3 regions of the Cellulomonas sp. NPDC055163 genome follow, and region 1 is predicted to be linked to each of the others. Evidence: riboswitches for the same ligand, from Rfam matches in the RefSeq annotation. Region 1 holds a riboswitch; each other region holds the start of a gene.
The links. A riboswitch is a leader RNA that binds a small molecule or an ion and turns the genes downstream of it on or off. The one in region 1 is predicted to bind S-adenosylmethionine.
Positions count from the first base shown of each region.

Region 2: it holds a riboswitch for S-adenosylmethionine, as region 1 does, so the genes downstream of both, ACWFNE_RS14360 (DUF1737 domain-containing protein) here and ACWFNE_RS07475 (LLM class flavin-dependent oxidoreductase) in region 1, are expected to answer to the same signal.
Region 3: it holds a riboswitch for S-adenosylmethionine, as region 1 does, so the genes downstream of both, ACWFNE_RS02280 (methylenetetrahydrofolate reductase) here and ACWFNE_RS07475 (LLM class flavin-dependent oxidoreductase) in region 1, are expected to answer to the same signal.

Region 1 covers NZ_JBSGSU010000003.1:274,395-281,794, reverse strand. The annotation lists gene ACWFNE_RS07495 (amino acid ABC transporter permease) at 1-874, opposite strand, end outside; gene ACWFNE_RS07490 (GNAT family N-acetyltransferase) at 871-1,521, opposite strand; gene ACWFNE_RS07485 (DUF1684 domain-containing protein) at 1,518-2,453, opposite strand; gene ACWFNE_RS07480 (NtaA/DmoA family FMN-dependent monooxygenase) at 2,482-3,864, opposite strand; gene ACWFNE_RS07475 (LLM class flavin-dependent oxidoreductase) at 3,870-5,033, opposite strand; SAM riboswitch class IV at 5,380-5,493, opposite strand; gene ACWFNE_RS07470 (hypothetical protein) at 5,694-6,602, opposite strand; gene ACWFNE_RS07465 (hypothetical protein) at 6,789-7,400, opposite strand, start outside.
Region 2 covers NZ_JBSGSU010000006.1:387,551-394,950, reverse strand. The annotation lists gene ACWFNE_RS14370 (putative bifunctional diguanylate cyclase/phosphodiesterase) at 1-1,775, shown strand, start outside; gene ACWFNE_RS14365 (aminotransferase class V-fold PLP-dependent enzyme) at 1,882-3,279, opposite strand; SAM riboswitch class IV at 3,318-3,433, opposite strand; SAM riboswitch class I at 3,552-3,652, shown strand; gene ACWFNE_RS14360 (DUF1737 domain-containing protein) at 3,657-3,944, shown strand; gene ACWFNE_RS14355 (rhodanese-like domain-containing protein) at 3,941-4,366, shown strand; gene ACWFNE_RS14350 (O-succinylhomoserine sulfhydrylase) at 4,363-5,622, shown strand; gene ACWFNE_RS14345 (hypothetical protein) at 5,827-6,495, opposite strand; gene ACWFNE_RS14340 (DUF418 domain-containing protein) at 6,662-7,400, opposite strand, start outside.
Region 3 covers NZ_JBSGSU010000001.1:536,546-543,945, forward strand. The annotation lists gene ACWFNE_RS02265 (TetR/AcrR family transcriptional regulator) at 1-1,072, shown strand, start outside; gene ACWFNE_RS02270 (DNA-3-methyladenine glycosylase I) at 1,229-1,843, shown strand; gene ACWFNE_RS02275 (histidine phosphatase family protein) at 1,982-2,641, shown strand; SAM riboswitch class I at 2,849-2,943, shown strand; gene ACWFNE_RS02280 (methylenetetrahydrofolate reductase) at 3,011-4,093, shown strand; gene metE (5-methyltetrahydropteroyltriglutamate--homocysteine S-methyltransferase) at 4,107-6,467, shown strand; gene ACWFNE_RS02290 (hypothetical protein) at 6,634-7,400, opposite strand, start outside.

The sequences.
Region 1 (7,400 bases):
CGCGCTGGTTGCGGCCGTAGATGACCCCGACCGTGTAGAAGAGCTCGCCGTACGCGAGCACGTAGACCACCGAGGTGCCCTTGACCAGGCCGATGATCTCGTTGATCGACGTCGGCACGACGGTCCGCATGGCCTGCGGCAGCACGATGCGCCACTGCTGGCGGGCGCGCGGGATGCCGAGCGACGCGGCTGCTTCGTGCTGGCCCTGGTCGACGCCGAGGATGCCGGCGCGGACGATCTCGGCCGAGTACGCGGCCTGCGAGAGCCCGAGGCCGAGCACCGCCGCACCGAACTTGTCGACGACGTCGAGCGTGCCGACCTCGGCGAACGCCGGCCCGAAGGGGATGCCGAAGGACAGCGTCGGGTACAGGTAGGCGAGGTTGTACCAGAGCAGGAGCTGCAGGATCAGCGGCACGGAGCGGAACACCCAGATGTACGCCCACGCGACCGACTGCAGCAGCGGCGACCTCGAGAGCCGCATGAGGGCGAGCACCGTGCCCAGGCCGAACCCGACGACCGCCGCGGCGGCGGTCAGGCGCACGGTCCCCCACAGCCCGCCGAGCACGGACGGCCACGTGAGGTACTGCGCGACGACGTCCCACTCCCAGTGCTCGTTCGTCACGAGCGAGCTCACGACCATCGCGAGCAGGACGGCGACGCCGGCGGTCGCGACCCACCGGGCCGGGTGCCGGGCGGGCACCACGCGCAGGCCCGCGAACGACGTCGCCCCGGGCGAGGACCCCGCGCCCGGCGCGCCGGGCAGCCCGCCGCCCCCCGGGTCCCCGTCCCCGTCCTGCGGCGGCCCGTCCGGGCGCAGCGGCGGCGGCGCGACGAGCTGGCGCGACTCGTCCTGGGGCAGCGACACGGTGCTCATGAGGTCTCTCCCAGCCACTTCTCGAAGGGCAGCGGCCCCGACGGCTGCACCGCCGGGTCGAACAGCGGCGTGTAGCCCGTGCGCAGGTACAGGGCGGCGGCCTCGGGCTGCCGCGGACCGGTCGTGAGGTAGACCCGCACGTACCCGGCGCGCGCGGCACGCTCCTCGAGCTCAGCGAGGACGACGCGGGCGAGGCCCCGGCGGCGGTGCGTGCTCGCGGTCCAGATGCGCTTGAGCTCGGCGGTCGCGACGGCGGGCGTGCCGTCCGCGGCGCGCGCGTCGCTCCGCGCGAGCAGCCCGGCGTGCCCGAGCTCGGGCTCGAGGCGCCGGCGGAACGCTCCGCCGGCGACCGGGGCCCCGTCCTCGAGCAGCAGCACGAGGTCGCCGTCGGGTGCCGCGAACTCGTGCGCGGGGTAGCGGGCCATCTCGGCGCGCAGCGCGTCGACGCCGAAGTGCTCGGCGTACCGCGTCGCGTACTCGTGCGCGAGCTCGTCGAGCAGCGGGCGAACCAGCGGGTCGTCGAGGTGCACGGACCGCACCTCGCGCACCGCGCCCGTGCCGGCGGTCGGCGTCCGCTCGGCGATCGGCGTCCGCTCGTCCACGGGCCCGGCCCCGACGTCGGCCGGTCGGGCCGTGGTCGTCGTCATCGCCCGGCCCCGGTGCCCGCGAACGCCGTCGCCGCGCCGGCGCTGTGCGGCGCGCGCTCGCCCGCCTCGACCGCGAACGGCACGTGGTTGCCGGCGACGGGCGCCGGGCAGGTGCCGTGGTCGCTGAACGCGAACGGGAGGTTGAGCAGGCGGTTCAGGTCGAGGCGCACGGTCGCCGCGGCACCGGCCGGGCGCTCGACGTGCAGCACGCGCCACGGTGCCGTGCCGGGAGCCTCGTCGGTGAGCAGCAGCGTCGCGTCCGTGCCGCCGGGCGCGCCCGTGAGGCGCAGCGTCGTCACGGTGCCGCCGTGCACGAGGTCGACCTCGCCGACGAGGGTCACGTGGTGGACGAGCCGCGGCTGGGCGGCGCCGACGGTCACGGGCTGCGGCTCGTCGTACCAGCGGACCGGGGCGTCGAGGACCCAGGAGGGGTCGTAGGCGAACGTCGCGACGCCGTCGAAGCCGAGCCGCTCGGGCGCCCAGGCGTCCCGGAGCCGCAGCGCGTCCCGGCCCGTCCGGCGCACGAGCTCGACCGCCACGTCGGCGGGCTCGCCACGCGGGTCGTCCGCCGGACGCCCGGCCGGCCGGAAGCGGGCCACGACCTGCGACCCGCCCTCGGGGACCGCGAAGTCGGCAGTGCCGTCGAGGGGCTCGTCCGCGCCGGTGAGCACGAGCCCGTCCGCGCGCTCGGCGACGAGGTGCACGTGGCCGGCCGGGTCCGTCCACCACGTGCCGGGGACGCCCTCGACGGGCGAGGGCCGCGAGGCGAGCCAGCGCAGGGCGACCGGGGTGAGCCAGCCGTGCGGCTCCGTCAGGGCACGCTCGCGCTCGGCGCGCCAGCGCGTCCACGCGAGCGGGGCTGCGGCCGACGGGTCGTGCGCAGCGGGCGCTGTGCTGGCCGAGGTGCCGGGTCGGGTCGTGGTGCTCGTCATGAGTGGTCCTCTCGGGGTGCGGTGGTGGTCAGCCGACGAGCGCCGCAGCGGCGCGGTCCCCGTCGGTCACGGCGGGACGGGCGAGGCCGAGGTGGTCGCGCAGCGTCGGGCCGCCGTACTCGGTGCGGAACGAGCCGCGCTCCTGCAGCAGCGGCACGACCTCGTCGAGGACGTCGTCGAGGCCGCCGGGGGTCAGGTGCGGCACGAGGATGAAGCCGTCGCTCGCGTCGGCCTGCACGTAGCGGTCGATCTCGTCGGCCACGTGCTGCGCGGTCCCGACGAACGACCCGCGCGAGGTGACCTCGATGACGAGCTCGCGGATCGACCAGCCGTGCGCCGCGGCACGGGCGCGCCACTCGGCCACGACGGGACGCGGGTCCTTGACGTGCCGCACCCGTCCCCGGGTGACGCCGTCGGCCTGCACGTCCGGCTCGACGTCCGGGAGCGGGCCCTCCGGGTCGTACGCGGTGAGGTCGGTGCCCCACACCTGCTCGAGGAAGGCGATCGCCGTCGGGCCCGGGACCTGCTGCAGCCGGATCTCGCGCGCCCGCTCCTGCGCCTCGGCGTCGGTGCCGCCGAGCACGACCGTCGTCGCGGGCAGGATCTTGAGCGAGCCCGCGGGCCGTCCGGCGTCCGCGAGCCGTGCGGCGACGTCGCGGTAGAACGCCTGACCGGCGTCGAACGTCGAGTGCATCGAGAAGATGACGTCCGCCGTACGGGCCGCGAAGTCCCGGCCCTCCGCGGAGTCGCCCGCCTGGAACAGCACCGGGTGGCCCTGCGGGCCGCGCGGCGTCGTGAACTCCCCGCGCACGTCGAAGTGCCGGCCGTGGTGCTCGACGGGCCGCACAGCGCCGGGCCGCAGGAACACCCCCGCCTCGGCGTCCGCGACCACGGCGTCGTCGTCCCACGAGTCCCACAGGGCGCGCGCGACCTCGACGAGCTCCGCCGCGCGCTCGTAGCGCTCGGCGTACGGGAGGAAGCCCCCGCGCCGGAAGTTCGCGCCCGTGAACGCGTCCGGAGAGGTCACGAGGTTCCACGCCGCACGCCCGCCCGAGAGGACGTCGAGCGTCGCGAACTGCCGCGCGATCTCCCAGGGCTCGTTGAACGTCGTGCTGATCGTCCCGGCGAGCCCGAGCCGCTCCGTGACCGCCGCGAGCGCCGCGAGGACCGGCAGCGTGTCGGGCCGCCCGACGACGTCGAGGTCGTGGATCAGCCCCTTGTGCTCGCGCAGGCGCAGGCCCTCGGCGAGGAAGAAGAAGTCGAGCTTCGCCGCCTCGGCGCGGCGCGCGAGGTGCTCGAACGACGCGAAGTCGATCTGGCTGCCCGAGCGCGGGTCGGTCCAGACGGTCGTGCTGTTGACGCCCGGGAAGTGGACGCCGAGGTGGATCTGCTTGCGCGGCCGGTTCGTCATCGCGGTCACGCGATCGCGGCGGAGTAGCGGCTGGCGGGCCGGCGCAGGTTGAGCGTGTCGCGGAACGTCGCACCCGGGTACGCGGAGCGGAACAGCCCGCCGGCGCGCAGCCGCGGCACGACCTCGTCGACGATCTGCGCGACGTCGGTGTGCAGCGACGCGGGGCGCAGCGTGAACCCGTCGGCGGCGCCCGTCTCGGTCCAGTCCTGGACGAGCTGGGCGAGCCCGCGCGCCGTGCCGACGTGCGCGAACGATCCGGTCTCCCAGCGCGTGCCCTCGAGCGACTGGAGCAGGTCGAGGCGTGCCTGGGCGCTCGCCTCGTCGGGGCCGAGGACCACGAGCGCGTCGACCAGCACGCGCAGCGACCCGGGGTCGCGCCCGGCGTCGGCGGCGGCCGCACGGACCTCGGCCCGGCGGGCTGCCGCGTCGGACTGGCTCGTGGCGCGGATGCGCACGACGTCCGCGTGCCGGGCAGCGAGCGCGAGCGACGCGGTCGACTGTGCACGCACCACCACCGGCGGCTGACCCTGCGGCGAGCGCGGCGTGATCGACGGGCCCTTGACGGCGAAGTGGATGCCGTCGTGGTCGACGTAGTGCAGCTTCGCGCGGTCCACGAACCGGTGGGTCGCGACGTCCCGGATCTCGGCGTCGTCCTCCCAGCTGTCCCAGAGCCGGCGCACGACCTCGACGGCCTCGTCGGCCTCCGCGACGGCGTCGGGCTCGCTCTGCGCGGGCTTGCGGCCGAACGCGGCGGCGACCTCGTCGGTCGTGGACCAGCCGACCTGCCACCCGGCGCGGCCGTGGCTGGCGTGGTCGACCGTCTGGATCGCCTTCGAGACGTGGAACGGCTCGGTGTGCGTCGTGTCGACCGCCGCGACGAGCCCGATCCCCCGCGAGCGGGGCGCCAGCCGGGCGGCGACGAGGACCGCGTCGAGCCGTCCGCGCAGGGTCGTCTCCCGGCTCGGCTGGAGCGCGAAGGAGTCGTCGAGCAGGACGAAGTCGAGCGCTCCGCGCTGCGCCGTCTCGACGAGCTCGACGAGCCGCTCGGCGTCGAACAGGCGGCGGGCCTCGGAGCCGACGGTCCGCCAGGCGGCGGGGTGCGCTCCGGCGTCGGACAGGTCGAGCCCCAGGTGCACGGGCGGGTTCGCGGTCGGGTCGGGGCGGGTCATGGGCGTTCCGTTCTGCGGGTACGGGTGCGCCGGGCGGTGCGCCGTGGTGGCGCGCGGGAGCCCGTGGCGTGCGGGTCGACCGCTGAGCACGCGCGGGGCGCGCGGCGGCACGTCGCGACGGGCAGCGAGGTGCCCCGGGACGTGTCAGCGGGAAGGGTGCGGGCGGTCAGTGCCGCCCGGTCACGAGGAGGTCGTGCTCAGGCGAGCGCGCTGCGACAGCAGGTGAGCGCGCGGCTGCCACCCGGCGGACAACAGGACGTGCGCGGTCGCGCGTCCGGTCCGGCGGCGGTGGGTCGCCCGCTCATCTCGTCGTCTCCTTCATCCGGTCGGCCCGTGCCGACCCGGTGGCGCATCGTTGTCGAGAGCGCTGCCGCCCGCGACCAGGTCCTCACCCGGGGCACCCCGCCGTGCGGAGGGTTGCCGTCCAGCCAGCCGGGGCTACGCGCTGGAGCTCGTGACCTACCCCGGCCCAGGGACCGTGGTGCGGGGAACCTAGCACCATCACGTGAGCGGTCAACGGTTTCGCGGAAATGCTCAGATGCTGGACGTCGTGTCCACGGCCGGCGGCCCCGGGTCGTCGGCACGACGGAGTGACCCCGGGCGCGGCGTCGCGCCCGGGGTCGGGAGGAGGTGCACGGCGGGACCGGCCGCCCGGCGGGGTCAGCCCTGGAGGTCGGCCCGGAGCTCGGGCAGGAGCGGGCTGCGCACGGAGGCGGCCCCCGTGGACGTGACCGGGAACGAGCCGTACACGGCCGTCACGTCGACCAGGAGGTGCACGGTGGTCGTCGCGAAGAGGCGGACCGTGGGACGGCCCTGGAACAGGCCGACGGCCGTGACGGCGAAGTTGGCGACGTCCTGGTTCGCGCCGTAGTTGATCGACGACGTCCCGGGCCGGTCGACGCCGTACGGCCACATGATGACGTGGCCCGGTGCGGCGCCCTGGGTCACGGTCAGGTTGAGGAACACGCTCGCGACGTCGAGGTCGCCCGTGGCGGTGTGCAGCGCGAGGTCGATCGTCGAGCCCCCGACGATGCGGCCCGCGGCGTCGAGCGCGCCCGGCGTGCGCCCGACGATCGACGCGCGCCCCTCCGCCGAGCGGGTGTCCAGCACGCGCGTCGGCGCGGGCGCGTAGATCATCGGCAGGTACGAGACGAGGTCCTGCAGGTCGAGGTTCGTCACGAGGTAGCCCCGCTCGACGCCCGTGCCGTCGCGGTCCAGCCCGATGAGCGGACCCGCGGCGGTGTTCTTGATCTCGCCGACCTGCGGTGTCCACCCGGCCGGGTCGGACGGCTCGAGCCGGAGCTGCGCGCCCGTCGGGTTGGCGAGCGACAGGGCCGGTGCCGTGCTCGTCGCGGTCAGGCGCGTCCCCGCCGTGCCGGCGTCGGTCGCCCGCCCGGCGAGCAGCGGGTCCCCCGCAGCGGCGGACGCGGAGGTCGAGCCGATCGCGGTCGCAGCGGCGGCCCCGGCGACGGCCATGCCGCCCATCCGGAGCAGCCGACGGCGCGAGACCTCCGGCGGGGTGACGTCGTGCGCCGCCGTGCCCTGCGCGGTGGTGTCGTCGGTGCTCATCTGCGTCCCTCTCTCCGGGCGAGCCGGCACGCCCGCGCACCCCCGTGCGCCACGCGCGTCGCCGTCCGGTCAGGACCGGCGGGATCGCGGGTGGTCGGCGTTCACCGTCACGCTGCTCACCCCTTCATCGGCGCGTGCGGGTGAATCTTGAGCCGTCCGCGGGTCCGACTCCGGGGACGGCGCGCCTCACCGGTCGCCGGGCACCGACTCCCCCGGCGCGACGGGCACGGGCTCGCCGTCGAGGATCATGCGGCCCGCGCGCGCCTTGGTCTCGAGCGACTCGCTCCGCCACAGCGCGTTGAGCGCCTCCACGTCCTCGGGCGTGTAGCCGGCGTCCCAGAACGCCGCCCGCGCCCGGTCCTCCTCCGACGCCGCGGGGTCGAGCGGCTCGCTCTCCGGGTCCGGGTCCGGGTCCGCGGTCCGGGTGCCCTCGGGGACCGGGGGGACGAGGCCGTCGAGGAGCATCTGCCCCGCGCGCGCCTTGGTCTCCGTGGCGTCGGTGCTCCACAGCCCGGCGAGCGCCTCGACGTCCTCCGGCGTGTAGCCCGCGCCCCAGAACGCGTCGTACTGCTCGCGCGTGTACCCCGCCGGCATGGCCGACCACTCGAGGCCGACGGCCTGCGCGACATTCTCGACCGCGCGCGCGACGTCCGAGTAGGGGTCCGCGGCGGCTGCCGCACCCGCGCCGGCGACCGCGAGCGCGGACGTGACGACCCCCGCGACGACGACGCGACCGCCGCGCCGCCGGAACTCGGTGAGCGACGTCGGCTCGCCAGCCCCGGCGCGGTCGGCCGTGGC
Region 2 (7,400 bases), on a different contig from region 1:
ACTCCGTCATCGGGATCGTCGACATCGGCACGGGGCGCGTCGTCTCCGCCTCCGGGCGGGACCCTGCGGCGCTCGTCGGGGCGGTCGTCGACCCGACGCGGCGCTCCGGCGAGACCGACGCGCCGGACGGCGTCGCGCGGCTGTTCGCCTCGGCGGACGTCCAGCCCGCGGGGTGGCGCGTGTACCGCGGTGTCGATGCCGCGTCGGTCGTCGCCGACGCACGGCAGACCCTCTCGACCTTCGCCGTCCTCGGTTCGCTCGCCCTGCTCGCCATCGTCGTGCTCGGGTGGCTCGCCCAGCGCCGGGTCGCCCGCCCGCTGCGCGCGCTCACCGCCGCGGTCACGGGCGCACGCACCACCGGCTCGGCGGCGGCCGCCCAGGTCGAGGTCGCCGGGCCCGCGGAGCTCCGGCAGCTCGCGCGGGAGTTCACCACGCTGCTCGACGTCCGCGCCGGCCACGAGGCGCGCCTCGCCCACCAGGCGACGCACGACCGCCTCACCGGGCTGCCCAACAAGGAGCTGCTGCGCGAGCGGCTCGCCCGGGCGCTCGACGGCACGAGCGGCGCCCGCGTCTCGGTGCTGTGCGTCGGCCTCAACCGCTTCCAGACGATCAGCGACAGCCTCGGGCACGACGGCGCCGACCGGGTGCTCGTCGAGGCCTCGGCGCGCCTGAGCTCGGCGCTGCGGCCCGGGGACCTGCTCGTGCGCGAGGGCGGGCACGACTTCATGGTGCTGGGCCGCGACCTGACCGTGGACGGCGCGGTCGTGCTCGCGCAGCGGCTGCTCGCGGCGCTCGCCGAGCCGGTCGACGTCGGGAGCGCGGGCATCGTGCTGACCGCGGCGATCGGGATCGCGCCGCAGGACCACGACTCGGCGCCCGAGCGGCTGCTGCGCGAGGCCGACACGGCGATGGGCCGCGCGCGCGAGCTCGGCATCGACTGGGCGGTGTTCGACGCGTCGATGCAGCGGCGCGCGACGCGCTACCTCGAGACCGAGCAGGCGCTGCGCCGCGCGCTCGCCGACGGCGAGCTCGTCGTGTTCTACCAGCCCCTCGTCGAGGTCGCGTCGGGCCGGATCACCGGCGCGGAGGCGCTCGTGCGCTGGCTGCACCCGACGCGTGGGCTCGTCGCGCCGCTCGAGTTCGTGCCGGTCGCCGAGGAGACGGGCCTGATCTCGGCGGTCGGCGAGGTCGTGCTGCGCACCGCGTGCGACCAGGCCGCCCGGTGGTGCGTCGACGGGCACCCGCTGCGGATCTCGATCAACGTCTCCGGCGCCCAGCTCCAGGACGGCGCGTTCGTGCCGCTCGTCGCCGACGTGCTGCGCGAGACGGGGCTGCCCGCCGAGCGGCTGTGCCTCGAGGTCACCGAGTCGACGCTCGTCCGCTGGGCGACGCACGGGCGCGAGAGCCTCGACCGGCTCCGCGCCACCGGGGTGCAGCTCTCGGTCGACGACTTCGGGACGGGCTACTCGTCGCTGTCCTACCTGCAGGACCTGCCGATGTCCGAGCTCAAGATCGACCGCTCCTTCGTCGCCCGACTCGCGCGCGACGCCCGCGACCTGCACCTCGTCGAGGCCGTGCTCGGCATGGCGCGGGCGCTCGGGCTCGGTGTGGTCGCCGAGGGCGTCGAGTCGCCGGACCAGCACGCGATCCTGCGCCGGCTGGGCTGCGACCGGGCGCAGGGGTTCCACTTCGCGCCGCCGCAGACGGCCGCCGCGTTCGGCCGGCTGCTGCGCGAACGGGACAGCCGGCCGGACCTGGAGCCGACGCGCGCGTGAGCCGGCCCCGGTCCCGTCAGTCGACCACCGGGCGTCGGTCGGTCGCCGGGCGTCAGTCGATCGCCGAGCGTCAGTCGATCACCGGGCGTCGGTCGATCACCGGGCGTCAGTCGATCGCCGGGCCGCACGCCGCCGCCGTCGCCGCGAGGCCGTCGAGGCCGTGCAGCGGGATGAGCGGGCGGGTGTCCTGCGCGACGACCCAGCAGCCGTCCTGCACCGCGTAGCGCGCGCCCGGACCCTCGGCGAGGAACGCCGCGACACCGGCGACGAGCCGGTCCACGGCCTCCGAGGGCGTGCCGACCCCGACGGACGCGCGGATGGCGCCGTCCGTGGCGCCGAGGTGCCGGAGCAGCGGGTGCGCGCAGAACCGCCCGTCGCGCACGCCGATCCCGTGCTCGGCGGCGAGGTAGGCGGCGACGAGGCCCGGGTCGTGCTCGCCGACCGTGAAGGTCACGACCCCGACGGGCTCGCCGGAGTCGGGCCAGATCCGCACGACCCGCACGCCGTCGAGCGCCGCGAGGCCGTCGACGAGGCGCGAGCGCAGCGCGGCCTCGTGCGCCTCGAGCGCCCCGGCGGGCAGGTCGGCGAGCACCTCGCAGGCCTCGGCGAGCGCGATCGCGCCGACGACGTTCGGGGACCCGGCCTCGTGGCGGGCGGGCGCGGGCTGCCAGATCGTCCGGTCGGCGCGCACGTCGCGCACCGCGCCGCCGCCCGCGAGGTACGGCTCGCCCGCGTCGAGCCAGTCGCGCCGGCCCACGAGCGCCCCCGCACCGAACGGCGCGTACGTCTTGTGCCCCGAGAACGCGACGTAGTCGACCCCGGTCGCGGCGAGGTCGAAGCCGCGGTGCGGGACGAGCTGCGCGCCGTCGACCACGACGCGTGCGCCCGCGGCGTGGGCGAGCCGCACGACCTCGTCGAGCGGCAGCGCCTCGCCCGTGACGTTCGACGCCCCGGTGACCGCGACGAGCGCGTGCGGGTGCGCGGCGAGCTCGCGGGCCAGCACCTCGAGGGTCTCGGCGACGGTGCCGGCGATCGGCACGACCGTGGACGCGCGGTCCGGGCCCTGACCCCACGGCAGCAGGTTGGCGTGGTGCTCGACGTCCAGCACGAGCACCCGGCCGGGGGTCCCGTCGGCGCCGGCGGGGACGACGCCCGCGAGCAGGTTGAGCGCGTCGGTCGTGTTCCGGGTGATGATCGCGACGTCGTCCGCGCGGGCGCCGACGAACCGGGCGATCGTCTGGCGGGACGCCTCGTAGAGCGCGGTGGAGACCTGCGAGAGGTAGCCCGCGCCGCGGTGCACGGACGCGTAGAGCGGCAGGACCTCGGTGACGCGCGCCGCGACGGCCTCGAGCGCGGGGGCGCTCGCCGCGTAGTCGAGGTTGGCGTAGGTGCGGCTCGTGCCGTCGAGCAGCGGCACCTGCGTCGCGCCGCCGACGACGGGCAGGAGCCCGTCCAGGGGCGCGCGTGTCGTCGCACAGGTGGTGGCCTCGGTGATCACGGACATGGTGCTCCTCGACAGGTCGGTGGGGACCCGTGAGGAGGACCCCGCGCTTGCCGTCCGCCGATCGGCGGCACGGCCAGGTCGTCACCCGGGGCACCCCACCGCGGAGGAGGGTTGCCGGCCAGCAAGCCGGGGCTTCGTGCTGGCACTCATGACCTGGGTCGAGAATCCCCGGGGAGGACTGCCGGTGTCAACGGGTGGGCATTGCGTCTCGCATGCCGGACAGCCTGGGGTCGAGGCTTGGACGGCAGCCGCACGTGAGCCTACGATCACCGTCACCATCCAGAGCGGCCGAGAGATCTGGCTCGACGACGCCGCAGCAACCCGCAGGCACCACGTGCCTGGAGCAGGGTGCTACCGCCAGGACCGATGGAGGCGACATGAGCGACGCACCCGACCCGACGACCGGGACCGGCGGCACCGGCGAGCCCGGGCCCAGCACCCCCGAGCCCGAGCGCCTGCGCTACCGGCTCCTGACCGGGCCCGACGACCGCAGCTTCTGCGAGCGCGTCAGCGCCGCGCTCGACGAGGGCTACGTGCTGCACGGGGGCCCCGCCGCGACGTTCGACGGCACCCGGGTGGTCGTCGCGCAGGCGGTCGTCCTGCCCGACGCGACCCCGGCGACCGGCGCGTTCCCCACGCCGCGCGCCCAGGTGCTCCCCGCATGAGCACCGGCGGCTACGCGGGTGACCTGACCCCGCAGCAGGCGTGGGACCTGCTGGAGCACGACGAGCGCGCGCTGCTCGTCGACGTCCGCACCGACGGCGAGTGGACGGCGATCGGCGTCCCCGACACGTCCACCACCGGGCGCCCCGCGGCGTTCGTGCAGTGGGTCGACGGCACCGGCCGGCCCAACCCGGCGTTCGTCGACGAGCTGCGCACGAGCGGCCTCGAACCCGGCGACGAGCGGCCCGTCGTCTTCCTGTGCCGCTCGGGCGTCCGGTCGGTCGGCGCCGCGAAGCTCGCCACCGCCGCGGGCCTCGGCCCCGCGTACAACGTGCTCGACGGGTTCGAGGGCGGCGTCGGCCCGGACGGGCAGCGCGGGGCGACCGGCTGGCGCGCGGCCGGGCTCCCCTGGCGGCAGCGGTGAGCGCCCGCCGCACGCCCGGACCGTTCGACTGGGACGACCGCTCGGTCGACCGCAGCACCCTGCGCCCCGACACGCTCGCGGTGCGCGGCGGGCTCGTGCGCACCGAGTTCGGCGAGACGTCGGAGGCGCTGTTCCTGACCCAGGGGTACGTGTACGGGTCGGCCGGCGAGGCCGAGTCGGCGTTCGCCGGCGACGTCGACCGGTTCCTGTACTCGCGCTACTCCAACCCGACGGTCTCGACGTTCGAGGAGCGGCTGCGCCTGCTCGACGGGGCCGAGGCGGCGTACGCCACCGCGACCGGCATGTCCGCGGTGTTCACGGCCCTCGCCGCGCTCGTGAGCACCGGCTCGCGCGTCGTCGCGTCGCGGGCCCTCTTCGGGTCGACCGTGGTGATCCTCGACGACATCCTGGCGCGGTGGGGCGTCACCACCGACTACGTCGACGGGCACGTGCTCGCCCAGTGGGAGGAGGCGCTCGCGACCCCGACCGACGTCGTGTTCTTCGAGACGCCGTCCAACCCCATGCAGGACCTCGTCGACATCGCCGCGGTGAGCCGCCTCGCGCACGACGCGGGCGCCGTCGTGGTCGTCGACAACGTCTTCGCGACGCCCGTCCTGTCACGGCCGCTCGAGCACGGCGCCGACGTGCTCGTCTACTCCGCGACCAAGCACATCGACGGCCAGGGCCGGGTGCTCGGCGGGGCGATCCTCGGCTCCGAGGAGTACGTGCACGGCCCCGTGCAGACGCTCATCCGCAACACGGGCCCGTCGCTCAGCCCGTTCAACGCATGGGTCCTGCTCAAGGGCCTCGAGACGCTGTCGCTGCGCGTGCGCCACCAGACGGCGTCGGCGCTGCGCGTCGCGACGTGGCTCGAGCAGCACCCCGGCGTCGCGTCCGTGCGCTACCCGTACCTGCCCTCGCACCCGCAGCACGAGCTCGCGCTGCGCCAGCAGAGCGGCGGCGGGACCGTGGTGACGCTCGACCTGGCCGTCCCCGAGGGCGCGTCCGTCGACGACTCCAAGAAGGTCACGTTCGGCGTGCTCGACGCGCTGCGGATCGTCGACATCTCGAACAACCTCGGCGACGCCAAGTCGATCGCGACGCACCCCGCGACGACGACGCACCGCAAGCTCGGTGCTGAGGGCCGCGCGAAGGTCGGGATCGGCGAGGCGACCGTGCGGCTGTCGGTCGGGCTCGAGGACGTCGAGGACCTGGTCGAGGACCTCGCGCAGGCGCTGGAGCCGCTCGCGGGCTGACCCGTCCGCTCCGCTCCTCGGCGAGCCGTGGGTCGGCGTGGACGAGCCGTGGGTCTCCTGGGCGAGCCGTGGGGCGGCCTGGCGTCCGCGTCCGGACGCCGGGCCGACCGGGCACGAGGCCGACCGGACGCGAGCGCCGCGCACGCAGGTCCCCGTCCGGCCCTGCGTCGTCCGCAGCGCGCCGGCCGGGCGGCGGCGTGAGCGTCAGGCGACCGGCGCGAGGGCGCGCAGGTGGTCCACGCCCGGCCCGTCCGCGAGCGGCACGAGCACGACGCCGTCCGCGCCGACCTGCCGGGCGAGGTCCACGGCCGTCCCGACGACCGCCTCCGCCGGTGCGACGACGCGCGTGGCCGAGGGCGCCCACGTAAGACCGGCGAGCGCGTCGAGGTGCTCGAGGTAGGAGCGCTTGCGACGCGCGACGGCGGCGTCCGCGGTCGGCAGCACGTCGAGGTCGAGCACGATGCGCACGCCGGCGCGCTCGCGGCCGACCGCGGCGATCTCGTCCTCGAGCCGGCCGACAAGCTTCGCCATCGCGGCGACGGTCGGGACCTGGGCCGAGAAGGACAGGTGCACCGCGTCGGCACGTGCGGCGGCGAGCGCGAGGCCCACCCCGGACGTGGGGCGGAAGGCGACCGGGTCGCCGGCGTGGGGGCGGGTGGCCGCCGGGGCGGCGACGGCGACGGTCACGTGGCGGGCACCGTCGGCCGCGGTGCCGAGGTCGGCGCGGGCGCTCGGACCGCGGCGCACGGGTGCAGCGGTGTCAGCGGCAGGGCCGGGCCCGGCGGCACGGGGACCGTCGAGGGCAGGGGCGCCGTCGAGGGCGGAGGGGGTCGACATGTCCGTGAGGAGACGGTCGAGGACGAGCTGAGACATGGGGGGTGTCCTGGGGTGCGGTGCAGCAGGTGCGCAGCGGGGGCCGGTGGCCGCGGGCGCGCGGGGTCGTCAGCTCAGCGACAACACGTCTGCATCAGGAACACCCGGCGATCGTACGGCGCCGGGACGGGGCTGCCTACCCCGTCCCGGCATCCGGTCGGCGAAGTCACCCGCGCGGGGTGGCGGGTCCCTCGGGTCCCGCCGGGCGGGTCGCCGGAACCGGCGAGGTCCACGGGTCGCCCACGCCGGCCGTCACCGGTGGGGCCGCCGGCCCGCCCGGCGGCAGGTGCGCCGCGGCGCGCACCGGCACCGCGACGGCGGACCCGCCGCGCCCGTAGGTGAGGCGCCGCAGCAGCACCTCGAACGGCCCCCGACGCCCGGCCCGGTGCATCGCCACCGCGATCACCACCGTCACCAGCCACACCCCGACCGCGAGCACCGCCGCCTGCGCCGTCCCGATCCGCCCACCCAGCCCGAGCCCCCACGCGCTGAGCAGCGGCGCGAACATCACCGACTGCAGCAGGTAGGACGTCAACGACCGCTCCCCCACCGCCGCCACCGCGGACACGACCCCGCGCCGCGGACGGTCCCGCAGCACCGCCGCCACCCACGCGAACAGGCACACGTACCCCAGCCCCATCACGACCCCGGACAGGTAGTGCGCGAGCTCGACGGTCAGCCCGGTCGCGCCGTCGGCCGGCGTCCAGACCTGAGCGACGGCCAGCGCGAACGGCAGGTTCCCGACGAGGTTGACCACGAGGGCGACGACGACGACGTGCCCGAGCACCCGGCGGTGCTCCCACGGCCGCGCGAGCCAGCCGGCGCGTGCGAGCAGGATCCCGAGGACCACCTGCGGGACGAAGAACAGCAGCAGCCCCGCGATCGTGGTGATCGCGAGCGAGGCG
Region 3 (7,400 bases), on a different contig from region 1:
GGCCGAGCGGCAGCGGCGCGACCGCGAGAAGGCCGACCAGGCGGCGGCGAAGGACGCCGAGCGTGCGCGCCGCGACCGCGAGCGCGCGGAGCGGGCCGCCGCGAAGGAGGCGGAGCGCTCGCGCGCCGAGCGCGAGCGTGAGCTCCAGCAGGCCGAGCGCGACGCCGCCCGGGCCCAGCGCGAGGCCGAGAAGGCCGTCCAGGCCGCCGCGCTCGCGCAGCAGCGAGCCGCACGCGAGGTCGCCGAGGCCCGCCGCCGGGCCGCCCGGGCCGGGCTCGCCCCCGCCGAGGAGGCCCCCGACCGCCCGGTCCGCCTGCCGCGCGACGTCGAGGTCCTCTGGCGCGCCGCCGAGCCGCCCCGCCGAGGCCCCCGCCCGAGCCTGACCCTCGACCGCATCGCCGACGCCGCCGTCGCGCTCGCCGACTCCGAGGGGCTCGGCGCCGTGTCGATGGCCCGGCTCGCCGAGTCGCTCGGCTTCACCACCATGTCGCTCTACCGCTACGTCTCCTCGAAGGACGAGGTCCTCGCGCTCATGGCCGACGCCGCCGTGGGCCCGCCCCCGGCGCCCGAGCCCGGCGCGCCGGACGGCTGGCGGCCCCGCCTCGAGCAGCTCGTGCGCGCGCAGGGCCCCGTCCTGCGCGCGCACCCCTGGCTCGCGCAGAGCGACGCGGCGCTGCACGCGACCGGCCCGCACCGCCTCGCGTGGATGGAGGCGATGGTCGGCGCGCTCGACGGGACGCACGTGCACGCGGCGGAGAAGCTCGGCGTCGCGGCCCTCCTCGCGTCGCACGCGCTCAGCGAGGCGCGGCTCGCGAGCGAGTTCACCGCCTACGAGCGCGCCGCCGCCGAGCCGCAGGACGACGACACCCCGCGCGTCGCCGACTACGGCGCGATCATCGCGGCCCTCGTGCGGCCCGACGAGCACCCCGCGCTCGCCGCGGCGGTCGACGAGGGCGCGTTCGCCTTCGACGGACCTCCCGACGACCCCGACCTCGACTTCGGGGCCCGCCTCATCCTCGACGGCGTCGCGGCTCTCGTCGCCGAGCGGTCGGCCGGGGACGCGTCGCCGTAGCGCCGCCGCCGTGCGGGGTCGGACGACGTCGGCGCGCGGTCGGACCCGCCGGGCCAGCCGTGCGGTGACGCACCCACGGCCCGCCCTGGGCAGCGTCGGACCCAGGCGTCCGCGCGGGCTCGTCACGGCGTGGGCGCCGCACGGCAGGATCGCCGCATGACCCCCACCGAGACCCCCGAACCGGCGGCCGTCCCGCTCGCGACGCCCGGCGCCCGCTGCTTCGGCGACGGCAACCCGCTCTACGAGGCCTACCACGACGAGGAGTGGGGCGTCCCGGTGCACGGCGACCGCGCGCTTCTCGAGCGCCTGGCCCTCGAGGGCTTCCAGTCCGGCCTCGCCTGGATCACGATCCTGCGCAAGCGGCCCGCGTTCCGCGCCGCGTTCGCCGACTTCGAGCCCGAGGCGGTCGCGCGGTTCGACGACGCGGACGTCGACCTGCTGCTCACGGACGCGGGCATCGTCCGCAACCGCGCCAAGATCGAGGCCACGATCGCCAACGCCCGGGCGGTCCTCGCGCTGCACGAGGCCGGGCGGACTCTCGACGAGCTGGTCTGGTCGTTCGCTCCCGCCGACGCCGTGGCCGGCGCACGCCCACGACCCGCGACCTGGACCGACGTGCCCGCGCAGACCGACGAGTCGAAGGCGCTGGCCCGCGAGCTCAAGCGTCTCGGCTTCCGCTTCCTCGGGCCGACCACCGTGTACGCGGCGATGCAGGCGTGCGGCCTCGTCGACGACCACCTCGCGGGCTGCCCGGTCGTCACCGGTCGCTGAGCGGCACGTCGTCAGCGGTCGCTGAGCGGGCACGTCGTCGCCGGTGGACATCGTCGCCTGTTCGTCACGCCGTCTTCGTCCGGCCGACACACGTGCTCCTTAGCGTCGGAGGGGACACCGAGAGAGAGCAGGGCACCGATGACCCTCACGCTGACGCTCGTCCGGCACGGGCGCACCTACTTCAACGCACGCCGGATCATGCAGGGACGCTGCGACTCGCCGCTCACGCGCGACGGCCGCGCAGGCGTCCGCACCACCGCCCGGCACCTCGCCGGGACACCGTTCACCGCCGCGTGGTCCTCGCCGTCGGGGCGGGCCGTCGCGACCGCCGTCGAGCTGCTGCGCCACCACCCCGACGTCCGCCTGCGCACCGACCCCGGGCTGCTCGAGTACAGCTTCGGCATCTACGAGCGCAAGCACGAGGGCGTGCTCGACGAGGTCGCCGCGTGGCCGGACCTCGTCACGGAGGTCCTCGCGGGCCGCCACCCGGGCCTGCCGGGCGGGGAGCCCGGCGCCGAGTTCATGCACCGGACCCGCGACGTGTTCGCGCGGATCGCCGCGCAGCACGACGACGGCGGGCACGTGCTCGTCGTCGGGCACGGGCTCGCGCTCGGGGCCTACCTCGCGACGGTCGACGAGGTCGGTCTCGTGCCGCTGCCCAACGCGTCCGTCTCCACGGTGGAGGTCGAGCCGGACGGCTCGGCGCGGCTGACGAGCGTCGCGGTCGACGTCGCCGGGCAGGGGCACGTCGCGGCACGGCCGATGCGGACCCCGACCCCGGTAGCCTCGATCGCCTGACCCGGCCGGCGCCGGACCCGCACCTCGCCCGGCCTGCACATCGCCCGACCCGCTCCTCGCCGCCCGACTGCACCTCGCCCGACCCGCACCTCACCTCGTCGCCTCCGCCCGGGCGCGGCTCGCACGGCAGACCGCCCAGCGGTGGACGCGCCCATCTCGGTTGGTGAGAGGCATTGCTCAGCATGCGGGACCGGCCCTATGCTCGGCTCACCATCCAGAGCGGCCGAGAGTCCTGGCTCGTCGACGCCGCAGCAACCCCCCTCTCTCGAGGGTGTGGGTGCTTCCGCCAGGTTCGATGGAGTTGACGATGACGTGCACGTCCCCGTGTCCGCGACCCTCCCGGGCGGCCACCCCGCGCCGGACCGCCTCATGAGCGCGCCCGTGACCGACGCCGCGCCCGACGCACCCCCCGCCCCGCGCGACTCCCCGACCGTCGCCGCCGTGCGCACGGCCCCGGGTGCACGGGAGCTGGTCGCACCGGTCGACCGGCCGACGGTCTCGTTCGAGCTGTTCCCGCCGCGCAACCCGGACGCCGCCCCCAAGCTGTGGGCGACGATCCAGGCGCTCGGCGAGGCCCGCCCCGACTTCGTCTCCGTGACGTACGGGGCGTCGGGCAAGACGCGCGACACCACGCGCGGGCTCGTCCGCCGCCTGCTGCGCGAGACGTCGCTCAACCCGATCGCGCACCTGACCTGCGTCGGGACGTCCCGCGCCGAGGTCACCGCGGTCGTCGAGGAGTTCCTCGACGAGGGCGTCCGGTCGTTCCTCGCGCTGCGCGGCGACCCGCCGGCCGACCAGCCGGACTGGCGCCCGCACCCCGAGGGACTCGAGACCGCGAGCGAGCTCGTCGCGCTGCTCCGCGAGATCGAGGAGCGTCGCTGCCGGCAGAGCCTCGCGCAGAAGGTCCGCGCGACCGTGCGTCCCCTGTCGATCGCCGTCGCCGCCTTCCCGCGCGGCAACGCCGGCACGGGCAGCACCCGCGCGCAGGACGTCGCGGCACTGCTCGCCAAGCAGGAGGCCGGGGCCGACTTCGCGATCACGCAGGTCTTCTTCGACGCGGGCAGCTACCTCGAGCTCGTCGCCGAGGCGCGCGAGGCCGGCGTCACGATCCCGATCATCCCCGGCATCATCCCGACGACCGACCCGGCCCGGCTCCTGCGGGTCGAGGCGCTCACGGGCGTCGCCGTCCCGCGGCCGCTGCTCGAGCGCCTGGGGTCCGTCGAGGACGACGCCGAGCGTCACCGTGTCGGCATCCGCGCGAGCGTCGACCTCGTGAACGCCGTGCTCGACGGCGGCGCACCCGGCGTCCACGTCTACACCTTCAACACCCACCACGCCGCGCTGGACCTGCTCGAGGGTGCACACCTCGGCGGCGGAGCTCCGACAGCTCCCGACCGGGCCCCCAGGCCACAGGCCGGCTCACCCAGCCCTGTCCCCGCCCCCACGAACTGATCGAGGACCCACGATGACGAGCACCACCCCCGCCACAGCCGCTTCCGGGCTGCCCGAGTTCCCCGCCGGGACGATCCTCGGCTACCCGCGCATCGGTCCCCGCCGCGAGCTCAAGAAGGCCATCGAGGCGTTCTGGGCCGGCAAGACGTCCGCCGAGGAGGTCGAGGCGGTCGCCGCCGACCTGCGCAGGCGCACCCGCACGCACCTCGCCGGCCTGGGCCTGCGCACCGACGTGCCCGCGATCCCGAGCGCGTTCTCGTTCTACGACCAGGTGCTCGACGCGACGAACCTCGTGGGTGCCGTCCCGGCCCGCTTCGCCGACCTCGTCGACGCCGAGGGCCGCCTCGACCTCGCGGGGTACTCGACGGTCGCCCGCGGCCGCGGGGAGGACCTGCCGCTCGAGATGACCAAGTGGTTCGACACGAACTACCACTACCTCGTCCCCGAGATCGGCCCCGAGACGGAGTTCCGCTACGCGAGCGACCGCACGGTCCGCGAGTTCGTCGAGGGCCTCGCCGACGGCGTCCTGACGCGCCCGGTCCTCGTCGGCCCGGTCACGTACCTCGCGCTCGCGAAGCCGACCGAGACCGCGCCCGAGGGCTTCTCCCCGCTCGACCGCCTCGCGGACCTGCTGTCCGTGTACGCGACGGTGCTCCGCGAGCTCGCGAAGGCCGGCGCCACGTGGGTCCAGCTCGACGAGCCCGCGCTCGTCTCCGAGTCGCTCGACGTCCCGCTCGACCGCGTCCGCGAGGCGTTCACGCAGGCGTACACCGTGCTCGCGACCGAGCTCGCCCGCCCCGAGCGCCCGGCGATCCTCGTCGCCGCGCCCTACGCGGACCTCGCGGAGAGCCTCGACGTCGTCGCGGCGTCGGACGTCGAGGGTGTCGCGCTCGACCTCGTCCGGGGCGCCGCCCCCACGGCCGCCGTGCCCGGCCTCGCGGGCAAGGTCGTCGTCGGCGGTGTCATCGACGGTCACAACATCTGGCGCGCGGACCTGTCCGCGAAGCTCGAGGTGCTCGAGCGCCTCGAGACGCTCGGTGCGGCGCAGGTCGCGGCCGGCACGTCGACGTCCCTGTTCCACGTCCCGCACACGCTCGACGACGAGCCCGCGCTCGACGCGACGCTGAAGTCCTGGCTCGCGTTCGCCGACCAGAAGGTCGCCGAGATCGTCACGCTCGCCGAGGGCCTCGCGGAGGGCCGGGAGGCCGTCCACACGCAGCTGCTCGAGGCGGCGGACGCGGTCCGCTCGCGCGCCGCGGCGCCCGGCGTCGTCCGCCCCGAGGTCCGCGAGCGCGTCGCCTCGCTCACCGAGGACGCGTTCAACCGCGGACCGTTCGCCGAGCGCAAGACCGCCCAGGCGGAGCGCCTGGCCCTTCCGCCGCTGCCCACGACGACCATCGGGTCGTTCCCGCAGACGCCGGAGATCCGCAAGGCCCGCGCCGCGCACGACAAGGGCGAGCTCAGCACCGAGCAGTACGAGGAGGAGATGCGCGCGGAGATCCGCCGCGTGGTCGAGCTCCAGGAGAGCGTCGGCCTCGACGTCCTCGTGCACGGCGAGCCCGAGCGCAACGACATGGTCCAGTACTTCGCGGAGAACCTCGACGGGTTCGCCGTGACGCAGAACGGCTGGGTCCAGTCCTACGGCTCGCGCTGCACCCGCCCGTCGATCCTCTGGGGCGACGTCTCCCGCCCGGCCCCGATCACCGTCGGCTGGACGCAGTACACGCAGTCGCTCACGAGCAAGCCGGTCAAGGGCATGCTCACCGGCCCGGTGACGATCCTCGCGTGGTCCTTCGTGCGCGACGACCAGCCGCTCGGCGACACCGCGAACCAGGTCGCCCTCGCGCTGCGCGACGAGATCACGGACCTCGAGGAGGCCGGCATCGCGATCGTGCAGGTCGACGAGCCGGCGCTGCGCGAGCTGCTCCCGCTCAAGGAGAAGGACCACGCCGCGTACCTCGACTGGTCGGTGCGGTCGTTCCGCCTCTCGACGGCCGGCGTGCGCCCCGACACGCAGATCCACACGCACCTGTGCTACTCGGAGTTCGGGCAGATCGTCGGCGCGATCGACGGCCTCGACGCGGACGTGACCTCGATCGAGGCCGCCCGCTCGAAGATGGAGATCCTCGCGGACATCGCCAACGCCGGGTACCCGCGCGCCGTGGGCCCCGGCGTCTACGACATCCACTCCCCGCGCGTGCCGGGCGAGGACGAGGTCGAGGAGCTGCTCACCGCGGCGGTCAAGGCCATCGACCTCGACCAGCTGTGGGTCAACCCCGACTGCGGCCTCAAGACCCGCCGCTACGCCGAGGTGACGCCGTCGCTCGAGAGCATCCTCGCCGCGACGCGCGCGGTCCGGGCGACGCTCGCCTGAGCCGACCGGGCAGCAGCACGACGAGACGCCGCAGGGCGCGGACCTCTCGGGGTCCGCGCCCTGCGGCGTTGCACGTCCCGCCCTCGTCGGGCCACCGGACCCCGACAGGGCCGGGAGCGCGTGGCTCCCGGCCCTGTCACCGGTGTGCTGTCGTGCGGTCAGCCGATCAGTAGAAGACCCCGACGTGATCGACGACGACGTGCACGGGCGCTCCGTGGACGGCGGTCACCGCGATCCGGTTCCTCGAGGACGCACGCACCGTCGCCAGGTTCGCCGCCGTCTCCCCGGCGACGAAGTTGACCGTCGACGTCGTCGGCTGCGTGCCCTCGCCGCTCCACGCGACGAGGTGGCCCGCGTAGTAGGTGCCGATGGCCGTCACGTTGACGACGTGCGCGACGCCCGCGGGCAGCACCACGTCCGGACCGGGGACGCTCCCGCCGCCGCCCAGGGGCTTGTCCGTGCTTCGCGTGTCCGCGATCCGGGTCGGCGTCGTCGGGGCGAAACGCAGCCCGTCCGCGCGGCCGCCGTCGTCGTACCAGCCCTGGACGTCGACGAGCACAGGCGTGAGGCCCGCACTGTTGTTGCGGATCGCGATGCCCGGCCTGCCGTCCTCGTCGTACGCGACGGGGACGACGGCGTGGTTCGGGACGGTCTGGCCGGCGACGAAGTTCACGTGCGACGCACCCGGCGCCGCACCGTCCCCGGACCACGCGACGAGGTGCCCCTCGCGAGCCGGGTCCGTGACCGTGAGGTTCACGTCGACGGCTGTCGCGTCGTCGGGCACGCCGGTCAACGGCACCCAGCGCTCCTCGGACGGCGCGAACGGACCCATACCCTGCCGGCTGTCCAGCACGCGAGCAGGGTCCTGCGGGTGGTACCCGCCACCCTCCTCGCCGTCAGCCGTCGAGTAGAAGCCCTGCACGTCGACGAGGA